DNA from 2 places in the Providencia sp. Marseille-Q8014 genome. Region 1 is predicted to be linked to the other one. Evidence: predicted binding sites of a transcription regulator. Region 1 holds the regulator's gene; the other holds the start of a gene.
What was found. The regulator PhoB, encoded in region 1, activates phosphate uptake and scavenging genes when phosphate is short. The targets are predictions, from matches to a motif close to CTGTCATAAAACTGNCNNAT.
Positions count from the first base shown of each region.

Region 2: phoA (alkaline phosphatase) is a predicted target of PhoB. The motif match lies at 4,584-4,603, and genes of this name have one in related genera.

Region 1 is NZ_CBCOPT010000001.1:803,699-809,438, reverse strand. Features, by position in the region: gene brnQ (branched-chain amino acid transport system II carrier protein) at 1-1,050, opposite strand, end outside; gene phoR (phosphate regulon sensor histidine kinase PhoR) at 1,759-3,072, opposite strand; gene phoB (phosphate regulon transcriptional regulator PhoB) at 3,094-3,783, opposite strand; gene sbcD (exonuclease subunit SbcD) at 4,100-5,317, shown strand; gene ACWPW6_RS03415 (AAA family ATPase) at 5,314-5,740, shown strand, end outside.
Region 2 is NZ_CBCOPT010000001.1:684,372-690,111, reverse strand. Features, by position in the region: tRNA gene ACWPW6_RS02950 (tRNA-Leu) at 1-22, shown strand, start outside; gene ACWPW6_RS02945 (DUF1435 family protein) at 119-379, opposite strand; gene ACWPW6_RS02940 (GNAT family N-acetyltransferase) at 491-1,024, opposite strand; gene ACWPW6_RS02935 (Na/Pi cotransporter family protein) at 1,008-2,660, opposite strand; gene phoA (alkaline phosphatase) at 3,071-4,510, opposite strand; gene ACWPW6_RS02925 (alpha/beta hydrolase-fold protein) at 4,700-5,740, opposite strand, start outside.

The DNA.
Region 1 (5,740 bases):
AGGATAAATCGCGACAAGCACAGGCACTGAAAAGGCAATCAATTTACTCAAACCAAGGTTAGAGACCACCATGGAAAACACCCCCAGTATGAGTACTAATGTGCGATAAGAAATGGGGACATATCGACTAAAGAACTCTGCGCAAGCACAAGTCAGCCCAACAGCAGTCACCATACAGGCAACAAAAATCAGTACCGCAAGGAAAAAGCTACCGTAATTACCAAATGTATACTGAACATAGGCATGCAAAATATCCGCACCATCCTGTGGGTTTGGGATAATAGAAGCGCTATTTTCGCCCAATTTAAATAGGGATAGATAAACCAGTGTCAACAATAGACCCGCAATCAAACCTGCCCACATGGTATAGCGCGTCAACAACGACGAATTCTCAATGCCGCGTGAACGGGCTGCATTAACGATAACGATACCGAACACCATTGCACCCAATGTGTCCATCGTTAGATAACCGTTAATGAAACCATTCGAAAATGCCATCTCTCGATATTCATCCGTTGATGGTATTGGTTGACCCGCTGGCCACAATACTGCCGCAACCCCTAAAATGGCCAAAGCAAGCATTTTGACCGGTGCCAATATATGCCCAACACTATCTAATAACTTGCCTGGATACAGTGAAATACCAATAACTAAAACAAAGTAAATTGCGCTGTAAATCAATAATGAGATGTCAGATTCACCACCCAATAATGGTGCAATACCCACTTTATAAGACACTGTAGCAGTACGTGGCGTGGCAAATAAAGGTCCCACAGAGAGGTAAGCGACAACCGCTAGCAATAAGCCTGCTGTTTTTCCTACTGGAGTACTCAGTGCCTCAATGCCCCCTCCAACTTTGGCTAATGCCACGACCGTTAAAACGGGGAGACCGACACCTGTAACAAGGAACCCTAATGCAGCCGTCCAAACTTGTTCACCTGCTTGTAAACCAACCATAGGCGGAAATATGATATTTCCAGCCCCCACAAAAAGCGCAAAGGTCATAAAACCTAAAGCAAGAATATCTCTGGATGTTAAACGATGAGCCATATTTTATGTTGAATCTATGTAACAATGTTAATAAATATAGAGTCACTAATAAGTAACTCTTTGAATTATAAGTGGCGGTATAGAATTCTAATTAACAAGATGATAAACAATACAATCTGTATGTTTTATCACATCAGGCAAGATTAAAAATCAAAAAACAGAAAAAATCGCCAATAACTGGCTACAAGTAAAACTTTTATAGGGAAAAAAGGCAAGAGCAAAGCGAAAAACAAGAATAAAACTCTAAAGTATTTTTTATAACTAGTGATTACTGTCAGTAAAGTAACAATATGCGCTATATGATTTGAATAAAAAACAACCAATAAACACTCAACTCTCCTTCGAGTTTAATGATATCTAATTCGAGATTGCTAGATAAAAATAGGCATTTCTGTAGTAATTGAGTATGTTTTTAATATAAATCAATGGAATATAGAAACATTGCCTCATATACCGAAAGAACGCCTAATATATAAAGACTGGCTTTCTAGAGTACAAGAACAGTAAAAGCGGCTGTATGCCGCTTCAGACGGCTGACAAACCTATGATGTTTGGCGACAAGTCGAGTAGGTTTTGAAAATAAACGAGGAAATCAATTTATTGATTTTCGGCTGATAACACAAAGCGGAAAAAACTACGTTTTTATCCCACTTTGTCAACAACCTCAAGCGGCTGTATGCCGCTTTTAGTCGGGTAATCATGACCTCTTTATGCTGTTTTATTCGCCTTTTTATCTACGACAATTAACACTGGCGGTAAGGTAAATGAGAATTCACTCCCCTTGCCTAACTGACTGGTTATCACTAACTGGCTGTTATGATGCTGCAAAGCATGCTTAACGATAGCAAGACCTAACCCCGTCCCCCCACCAGTTTGGCGAGACCTCGCTTTATCAACACGATAAAAACGTTCCGTTAAGCGAGGAATATGCTCTGCGGGGATCCCTGCACCATTATCTGTCACACTAAAGCGCGCGCCATTATGTGTTTTTTGCCAACCTACACGAATTGTCGTCCCTTCCGGTGTGTGCATAATGGCATTATAGACAAGGTTCGCTACTGCACTACGTAATTGCTCTTCATTACCATAAACACGTAACTTTTCATCCACTGAAAATACCAATTGCTGTCGGCCTTGGCTTAAACTTATCGCCTCCTGCTCTATCATTTTTAAAATGACCGGAATATTCACTTGTTCATCTAAATTGATATGAGGCGCGACTTCAATACGAGATAATTGCAGTAATTGTTTCACTAAATTATCCATCCGATGTGCTTGCTCTTGCATCACCATCAAGGCTTTTTTATTTGCCGGAGAAGTATTTTCTTGGTCTTCCAATACTTCAAGATACCCTTGAATGACTGTCAACGGTGTCCGTAGCTCATGACTAACGTTCGCAAAGAAATCTCTACGCGATTTTTCTAAGCGACGCTTTTCAGTGACATCACGAGCCACCATTAGGAGCTGGTCTTCGCTATAAGGCAAGATACGAAATTCGACAATAGCGCCACTGTTTAACTCTATCGTTAACGCTTGTTCATAATTTTGTAACGTGAAATACCGACTAAAGTCAGGATAGCGCAATAAATTAAAAATAGGTTGCCCGCTATCTTCCGGCCAACGAAAACCTAATAGGTGCTGGGCATGCCGATTACACCAAAAAATGTTACCTTCAAGAGTCATCATCACAACCGCATCCGGTAAAGACTCTGCCCCACTGCGAAAGCGTTTAATCAATTGGCCTAATTCACGACGGCGTTTACGGTTTCGTTGTTGAAGTTGGTAGATGCCATAAAATATGGGTTCCCATCCCCCTTTGCCATCAGGTGGAAGCATACTGCGATCAAGCCATAACCAATATGAAAGCTTCATCAGGTTATAGCTATGCCAAATTAAGGCCGCCGCCAATGAAATCACTAAAAGCCATGCTAGATGGCCGATGAAAATAGACAATATTAAGGCTGGTAAGATAAATAAAAACAGCCCCCAAACTAGCTGCTTCCATGATAAGCGTTCAAGCAAACTGGAATCTCCTGTTATTTCTCAGTAGCGCACTGAAAAGCGATAGCCAGTGCCACGAACCGTTTGAACCATTTTATCATGTCCTTCCGTCTCTAATGCTTTTCTGAGACGACGAATATGAACATCAACCGTTCTATCTTCAACATACACATTCGCCCCCCACACATAATTAAGTAACTGTTCACGGCTATATACGCGTTCGGGGTGAGTCATAAAGAAATGCAATAATTTATATTCCGTTGGCCCCATATCAATAGGCACATCGTTACTGCTAACGCGGTGAGACGTTGGGTCGAGTGTTAACCCATTCATTTCAATAATATCTTCAGTCGCCATTGGCGAAATACGGCGTAAAATGGCTTTTACTCGCGCGACTAACTCTTTAGGCGAAAAAGGCTTGATTAGATAGTCATCTGCACCAACTTCCAATCCCTTTACGCGATCTTCTTCTTCTCCCCTTGCTGTTAGCATCATCACAGGAACATCGCGAGTATCACTGTCACGTTTCATGTGCTTAATCACTTGAATACCGGATCCGCCAGGGATCATCCAATCCAATAGAACTAGGTCAGGTAATGGGTCAACCAACTGCGCAATCGCGGAATCATAATCATCAGCTTCAATAGACTGAAAACCATTCTGCTCCAGTACAAAACAAACCATTTCTCGGATGGGCGCTTCATCTTCAACAACTAGAATGCGTCTTGCCATGATTAATCCTGTAAATAAGAAGAGATTATTAAAAGTGAAACCATTATGCGTCACTTTTATGACAGAATTATGAATCCCGTCATCCAATGACACGACTCTTTTCTATATTAGTGGTAAATTGTCATTTTAGTGAAATAAACTTGTCATACATAATGCCGTGAATGGATTTATCTTCATACGGCATCATCATCTACTGGGCAATATGCCTAACACCTCTTCCCACTCAATTCGCTATTTGTTCTGATATTGCCATTAACGACCTCTAATAAGGTATACTCATCATCGCAACTCTATCAAGCAGCAGGAATCAGCCCTTATGCGTATCATTCATACCTCCGACTGGCACCTTGGCCAATATTTTTTCACCAAAAACCGAGCTGTTGAGCATCAACACTTTTTAACTTGGCTGATTGAGCAAGTTAAACAATACCAAGTGAATGCCGTGATCGTTGCCGGAGATATTTTTGACACAGGCTCCCCGCCTAGCTATGCGAGAGAACTTTACAACCAATTCGTTGTGTCACTCCAACAAACTGGCTGCCAGCTAGTCATACTGAGTGGTAATCATGATTCCGTTTCGGTCTTAAACGAAACCAGCTCGTTGCTTGCGTATTTAAATACCCAGGTTGTCACCTCTGGCAGCCATCCACAGGTGATCACCTTAAAAAATGCACAAGGCCAACCTGGGGCACTACTTTGTGCCATTCCTTTTCTACGACCAAGAGATATTCAATTGAGCGTGGCAGGACAAAGCAGCGAAGAAAAACAGCTATCACTACAGACCGCGATTAGCGAGTATTACCAAAATAGCTATCAACTAGCAGTACAACAACGGGCATCACTCGGATTAGATATCCCTATTATTGCCACTGGCCACCTAACGGTTGTCGGCGCCGAAGTGTCCGATTCTGTGCGCGATATCTATATTGGTAGCTTGGATGCATTCCCTTCCGGCGCATTTCCTCCTGCTGATTACATCGCATTAGGGCATATTCACCGCCCACAAACGATTGGGGGACAGCAACATATCCGTTACTCTGGCTCTCCTATTGCTCTAAGTTTTGATGAGGCTCAGCAACAAAAAAGTGTCTGTATGGTGGAGTTTGACGGCCATCAAATCTCACAAATTTGTCAACTCCCTATTCCTCTATTTCAGCCACTACAAACATTAAAAGGCTCACTTGCTGACATTGAAAAGCAATTAAAGACATTAAAACATACGCCTGACACCCCACCTATTTGGTTAGATATTGAAGTCGCATCGCAAGACTATCTTGCGGATATCCAACAACGTATAGAGGTCTTAGTCAAGGATTTACCTGTTGAGGTGGTTTTATTACGCCGTGCGCGTAAACAACAAGGTCAGTCTGTGACGATAGCTAATGAAACCTTAAATGAGCTCACTGTAGAAGAGGTTTTTTTACGTCGTTTAGCAGAGGAAGCGTTGGACGATAAAGAGAAGGAACAACGCCTATTATTACTCTTTAGGCAATCCTGCGAAGCACTACGCGCTGAATTAGAGGGAGACGCATGAAAATCTTGAGCTTACGTTTAAAAAATATTAACTCCCTTAAAGGCGAATGGAAAATAGACTTTACCCAAGAACCGTTTGCTAGTCAGGGACTGTTTGCGATTACTGGCCCAACAGGGGCAGGCAAAACAACATTGCTGGATGCTATTTGTTTGGCGCTCTACCATCAAACGCCTCGCTTGAGCACTTTATCTGCCAGCCAAAACGAACTCATGACACGTCATACTGGTGACTGCTTGGCTGAGGTTGAATTTGAAGTAAAAGGTATTGCTTATCGCGCATTTTGGAGTCAACGCCGAGCGGGTAATAAACCTGAAGGTAAGCTGCAATCTCCAAAAGCGGAGTTAGCAACTAGCGATGACGGTAAAATTATTGCTGAGAAAATCAGTGAGGTAAGAGAAAAAATCATTCAGGTGACAGGACTCG
Region 2 (5,740 bases), 120 kb from region 1:
TCAAGTCCCCCCTTTCGCACCACTGTTAATATCGTTCACCAAGACTCAAAATTGCCCATCTAACTCATCTGCGTGCAATAACAAACGCTTTTGTCATCACCTCTTTTATCCGCCATCACTAAGTATTATGTTGTAATACCAAAGCAATCAAACTACATAACAGTGCAATAACAGCAGGAACAATTAATAAGTGCCGCGAGCCTCGATTAAACAACATTGCCGCGGTCGCCAGCATGGTGACGATAGTGATAATTTTCAGGCTATTTAGCCCCATATTGCTGAGTAGATAAATCACGCTCAACAAAATAACCGCAAAAACACCCCATAACCCTGCGGCAGAGCGGCGTAAATAAGCGCTTTTTGTTACATTTATTGGCATAGCTACCTCAACAATACAAATGATAATGATTATCAATCATATCTTGTTTTTAACAAAAAACAACCGTTTTGTTGAGGAAGTGATACACGTTTAATCGAAACTTAAAATAACTTATTCATCAAATAGATACACAAAATGTATATCTTCAGGCTCTAACGCAAATAATTCAGGATCAGGCCGTTCAAGTAGCTTACATCCCATATATTGGTAAAAATGCACTGTATTTTCAGAAGGTGTTGCTGATACATACAACCCAGCGGCTCCCTTCTCTTTCGCTAGCTCACAACATTGATTAAATAACATTCCACCTAAGCCTTCACCTCGATAGCGATGGCTAACGTGCAAAAATGATAACTGAAGTAAATTATGTTCTTCGCCACGCCAGACGTTATCTAGGCTTGCCGCTGCGATTAGCTCATCTTGGTCATATACACCAATAAACACCGCGCCATTATCATAACTTTCGAGTAAATGTGGCGTATAAGCTTCAGGCTCACCTTCAGGCCAACCTTTCATATCAAAACGTTGTGCCGATAGCACCAACTTTCCATCTTGATGAAGATAGAGATTTTCGATTAATTCTGTTCTATCAATTGACCAAACGGATGGAATTTCATCACGTTGTAACTCACGTATTTTTCTCATTTTCTAAACTCAATTGTTCTTTACGACTCTCTGCTACACCTTCTAAAGCATGGTAGGCGACAGCACAAAATAATGAATTCAACCGTTTCATATCTCCAAGTAGGCTCACATGTAAGTTGCTAGTATCTAAGCTTTGCATATTTTGTTCATGCAACCTTTCCACATGTGCGTAAGCAAAACGCTGGTTAATAAGACGGAAACGATGTTTTGCCCGTCGTAAACGTTTTGCATTATCAATATCGGCTGAAACAAAAACAGACATCCCTAAATTTAAATTAGCTTGCAATCGCTCAAGTAATGAATTCAATTCTTTATAGCCTTCATGAGAAAATGAGCGACGATTATCAATGGACTTTTTGACTAGCTCCGATGTCATGCGATGGATGATAGTCGAAGATTGCTGTAAATTGAAAGCGGTATCAATAATTTCAGCCCAACGCCTTGAATCTTCTTCACTCAATTCACTTTGTTGTAATTGTGCGAGATACAGTTTAATGCTGCTATGTAGCATATCCACTTCTTCTTCCAAGCGGCTGATTTCCCTTTTTTGCTCCTTATTGCCATTCAAGACATCGGTAAAGCGCTGTAACATCACGCCCAGCACATCTCCCATACGCAATGTTTCTCGTACAGCATTGGCGATAGCAAGTGAGGGGGTTTCTAATGCGCTTTTATCTAAATAACGAGGTGCTATTTCTTGCGCCATTGACGGAACAATAGGGATTAATTTATTACATAGCCTCGCCATTGGACCCACAAAGGGTAGCATGACTAAACAGCGAGCTAAGTTATAAAAGACGTGAAAATAGATCACGATTTCGGCTTCATTAAAGCCGTAGTGGCTAATCCATTGTGCAATGGGTTTAACCCAAGGTAGCACGACGGCACAACCAATTAATTTGAATAGTAAGCTCCCAAGGACAACTTGCCGCGAGATCTCATTTTGTCCGCGGCTACTCATCATCGCGAGTAAACCACTACCTATATTGGAGCCAATGACAATACTTAAACTAATGTAGAGTGGTACTAAGCCTGTCGCACTCAACGTGGCTGTTAATAGTACAGCCGCTAAACTGGAGTAGCTCACCATAGCAAATAGTGCGCCCACCAGCAGCGCTAAAACCACATCGCCACTCAACGAGGTAAAGATAGCTTTCACTGCGTCAGCATGAGTAATCGGCTCTGCCGATGCCACAATTAACTGTAGTGCAAGTAAAATTAAGCCTAACCCAATACCAACGCGCCCAATTTGACCCGCCCTATTTTTCTTCTGGCTCAAAAAGGTTGATACCCCGACCAGAATTAACAGAGGCGATAACCAAGAGAGATCAAAAGTTAACACCCTCGCCATTAACGCCGTCCCGACATCGGCACCAAGCATAATAACCATTGCAGGCGTTAATGAAATTAGCCCCTGAGAAACAAAAGAGATCACAAGTAATGCTGTTGCATTACTGCTTTGAACTAATGCGGTGACCCCTACACCAGAAAGAAAGGCGCTTGTTCTTCGATTGACGCTTTTCCCTAAAATTCGGCGTAGATCAGCACCAAAAACCCGCATAATACCGGTACGGACAATATGAGTCCCCCAAACCAGCAATGCGACAGATGATAAAAGATGTAAAAGTGCCAGCATTGAAACCCTATGACGTGATATTTGTTATAGTTAAGACAATGGTGATAAAAACTATATGAGTGTTTTTTAGCGGAAGAAAATAGCCTTCCTCACTCTTGATGGATGAGCTAATTAGATAACTAAAAACATTATCTTATTAAATGAAATCGTACAATCATACCTTGTTTTTATTGTTTTTCAAAAAGTTAACAACAAATTACTCAGTCGTTGTATTGGTGATAGAGCCGTTTAATCTCTCATAATCAGCTCAAACGAACTCAAACACCTAATAATTTTTTATACCTGAATCGATGAATTAACGCAAAACAGTTAATGTAAGAGAGCGTAAATCGAGGGAAAGAAGATAAGACAACAAATAAAAAAACCCTCTACAACTTCCTATCATAGAGGGTTTAGCTTACAGGGTTGGTTTATTGTTTCAATCCCATGGCATCACGCATGGTAAAGAACAAATCGGTTTGGTCAGTCAATCCCATGACGTTAGCAGCATGTGGGCCATATGCTGCAACGCGTAATTGAGTGCCAGTATGCTCCTGCGACTCCGTTTCAGAGTTACCGTAGTTAACGACCATGACGGAACCATCTTTTGTAATCAGAGCTTGAGTCAAGCCAGGTGCTTTAACGCCTTGAGGAACAATTTGGCTAGAGTGAGCATGGTCAGCTGTCACAATAATTAGTGTGTCCCCATGTTTTTTCGCAAACTCTAAACCAACCTGTACGGCCTCATCCAATGCCACTGTTTCACCAATTTGACCACATGGATTCGCGCTATGATTCTTTTTATCGATGGAAGCACTCTCAACCTGTAAGAAGAAACCATTAGGGTTAACTTCTAATAACTCGATCGCTTTTTTAGTCATTTGAGCCAACGTTGGCGCATTTGGATCTAACTTAGAATTCGGTTTACACTCAAGCGGCGGGTTATCAATATTGCCATGATATGTCGCTTTAGGGCCTTCCCAAGCAACAGCCATATTACCGTCATGGAATAGACCTAAAACAGGTTTGTCTTGGTTAGCAACAGTGACTGCATCTAAGGATTTCGCATCACGAACAATATTAAAGCCACGTTCCTTTGCTTGCTCTTCTAAGGTTTTACCTTGGTAATCACCCGCTTTTGCAACTTGTTTAAAGCTCTTCGCACCACCCCCTAACGTGACATCCGCGCGGGTCACCAGTAGTTGCTCAGTGATTGAACCACGACCACCATTCTCTAAGGCATTGGTTGCACATTTTTCAGACGTTTCTTCAGGTCCATAACATTTACGACCTGTCACATGAGAAAATTGTGCAGCAGGTGTCGCGTCTTGCAACTCAGAAGTCGTAACATTACCAGTCGCTTTACCATTACGTTTAGCAATCTCAAGTAAGGTTTCATGGTCTTTACCGAATACATCGACACCTAAGGCGCCATTATAGGTTTTTACACCAGTAGACCATGCCGTTGCAGAAGCAGATGAGTCGGTAACATAGTCAGGTTTTTGTGTTTTTTTACTTAATGCATAGTGAGTATATTGACCCGTGATAGGCAATGCATCAATGCCTTTAAAGAAACCACCTGCGCCTTCTGCATAGTTACGTGCGACGGTAATTTCAGAGTCGCCCATACCATCACCAATAAACAGAATCACGTTTTTCGCTTGCTCGTTATGAAGCGCAGATTTCATAATATCTGTTTGTTCTTGGGTTAAACGACGAGCACCACCAAATTGGGTAACATCACCTTGTGCAGCTCGGTGTTGTAAAGCAGCATCATCTTTAGACGTGGATGCGGAGGCGGGAATAATACTACCAAAAACTATTGAACTTACTGCTACAGCTAGAATCGATTTCATGCAATGATTCATCATAATCATTTCCTTGCCAATAAAAGAAGTTAAATATGTAATTGCTTCAAATAATGACTGGCATGCTAATCCTGCTAGATGACAGTTGAATGACGCTTTTGTGTCGAAAAGAAGACGATTGCCATAATATGCAAAAAAAGCAGTCCAATAAAGACTGCTTTTTGCATTTTCTATCACTAATAGATGACATTATTATTTCGGTGGTTCAGCCATCAAATAACGAGTCCCTTGATATAAGGTTTCACACCAAGAAACATAATCATGGCCACTCGGAAGCTCTTCGGCCTCCACTTGATACCCTTTATGCTTTAACACATCCAATAATCGATAATGATTTTGGATTATCCCACCCCAACTACCACGCTGTTCGAATAACCCTGCCTCAAGATAAAAACGTAACGGTTTTTTCGACATTTGTTCGATTTCGCGGATTAGCCATTCAGGATCTTTGCCTTTAGGTGCCCACCAATAAGAACCGGACATACTGAGGACATTCCCGAATAATTCAGGATGTGACAGAGCATTCCAAGTCGCCCCCAAACCACCATAACTCGACCCTGCAATAATGGTGGATTTTGCAGGCGCTTGAATACCTTTGGTTGCTAAAACAGGCATAAGCTCTTTAGCAAGCATAGCAGGGAACTCAGCGTTTGGTGGTAGCTCCACATTTCTGCGCTCAGAGCTAATGCTATCGACAAATACCACATACATCGGTGGTATGGCTCCTTCTGACATCCACTTATCAAAAAATTCAGCCATTTTGTATGTTTGTAGATAGATTTGCCCATCTAACAAAACGAATACGGCAGGTTGCTTCATGGCCGCCTTAGGGCGATACACATAAATTTGTCGATCATTATTCAGCACATTGCTGTGGAAGCTAAATGATGTCAATTGACCATTAAGTTGATGACCTTCTATCTGAGCAAAGTGACATTGACGTTTTTCGGGTGATAGTGACAATAATGAAAAACGATTATAGCGATCATTTAGCAGTGATGGGATCGCCTGTGCGTTGAAAGGATCCGCTTGTGCTGTTGCTAGAATTGCCTTGCGCTGCGCAAACCCACCTTCTGTCACTTTTGGCACATCTGGCGCAATTTTATATTGCGATAACGTATCATTCGGCACGATAAAAGTGCGGTACCAAATATCCGTATTCGGTATATGAGCCATGGTCTCATGGTTACCTGAAGGGGCACCTAAAATATAAGCATTCGCTTTTGCTCCACG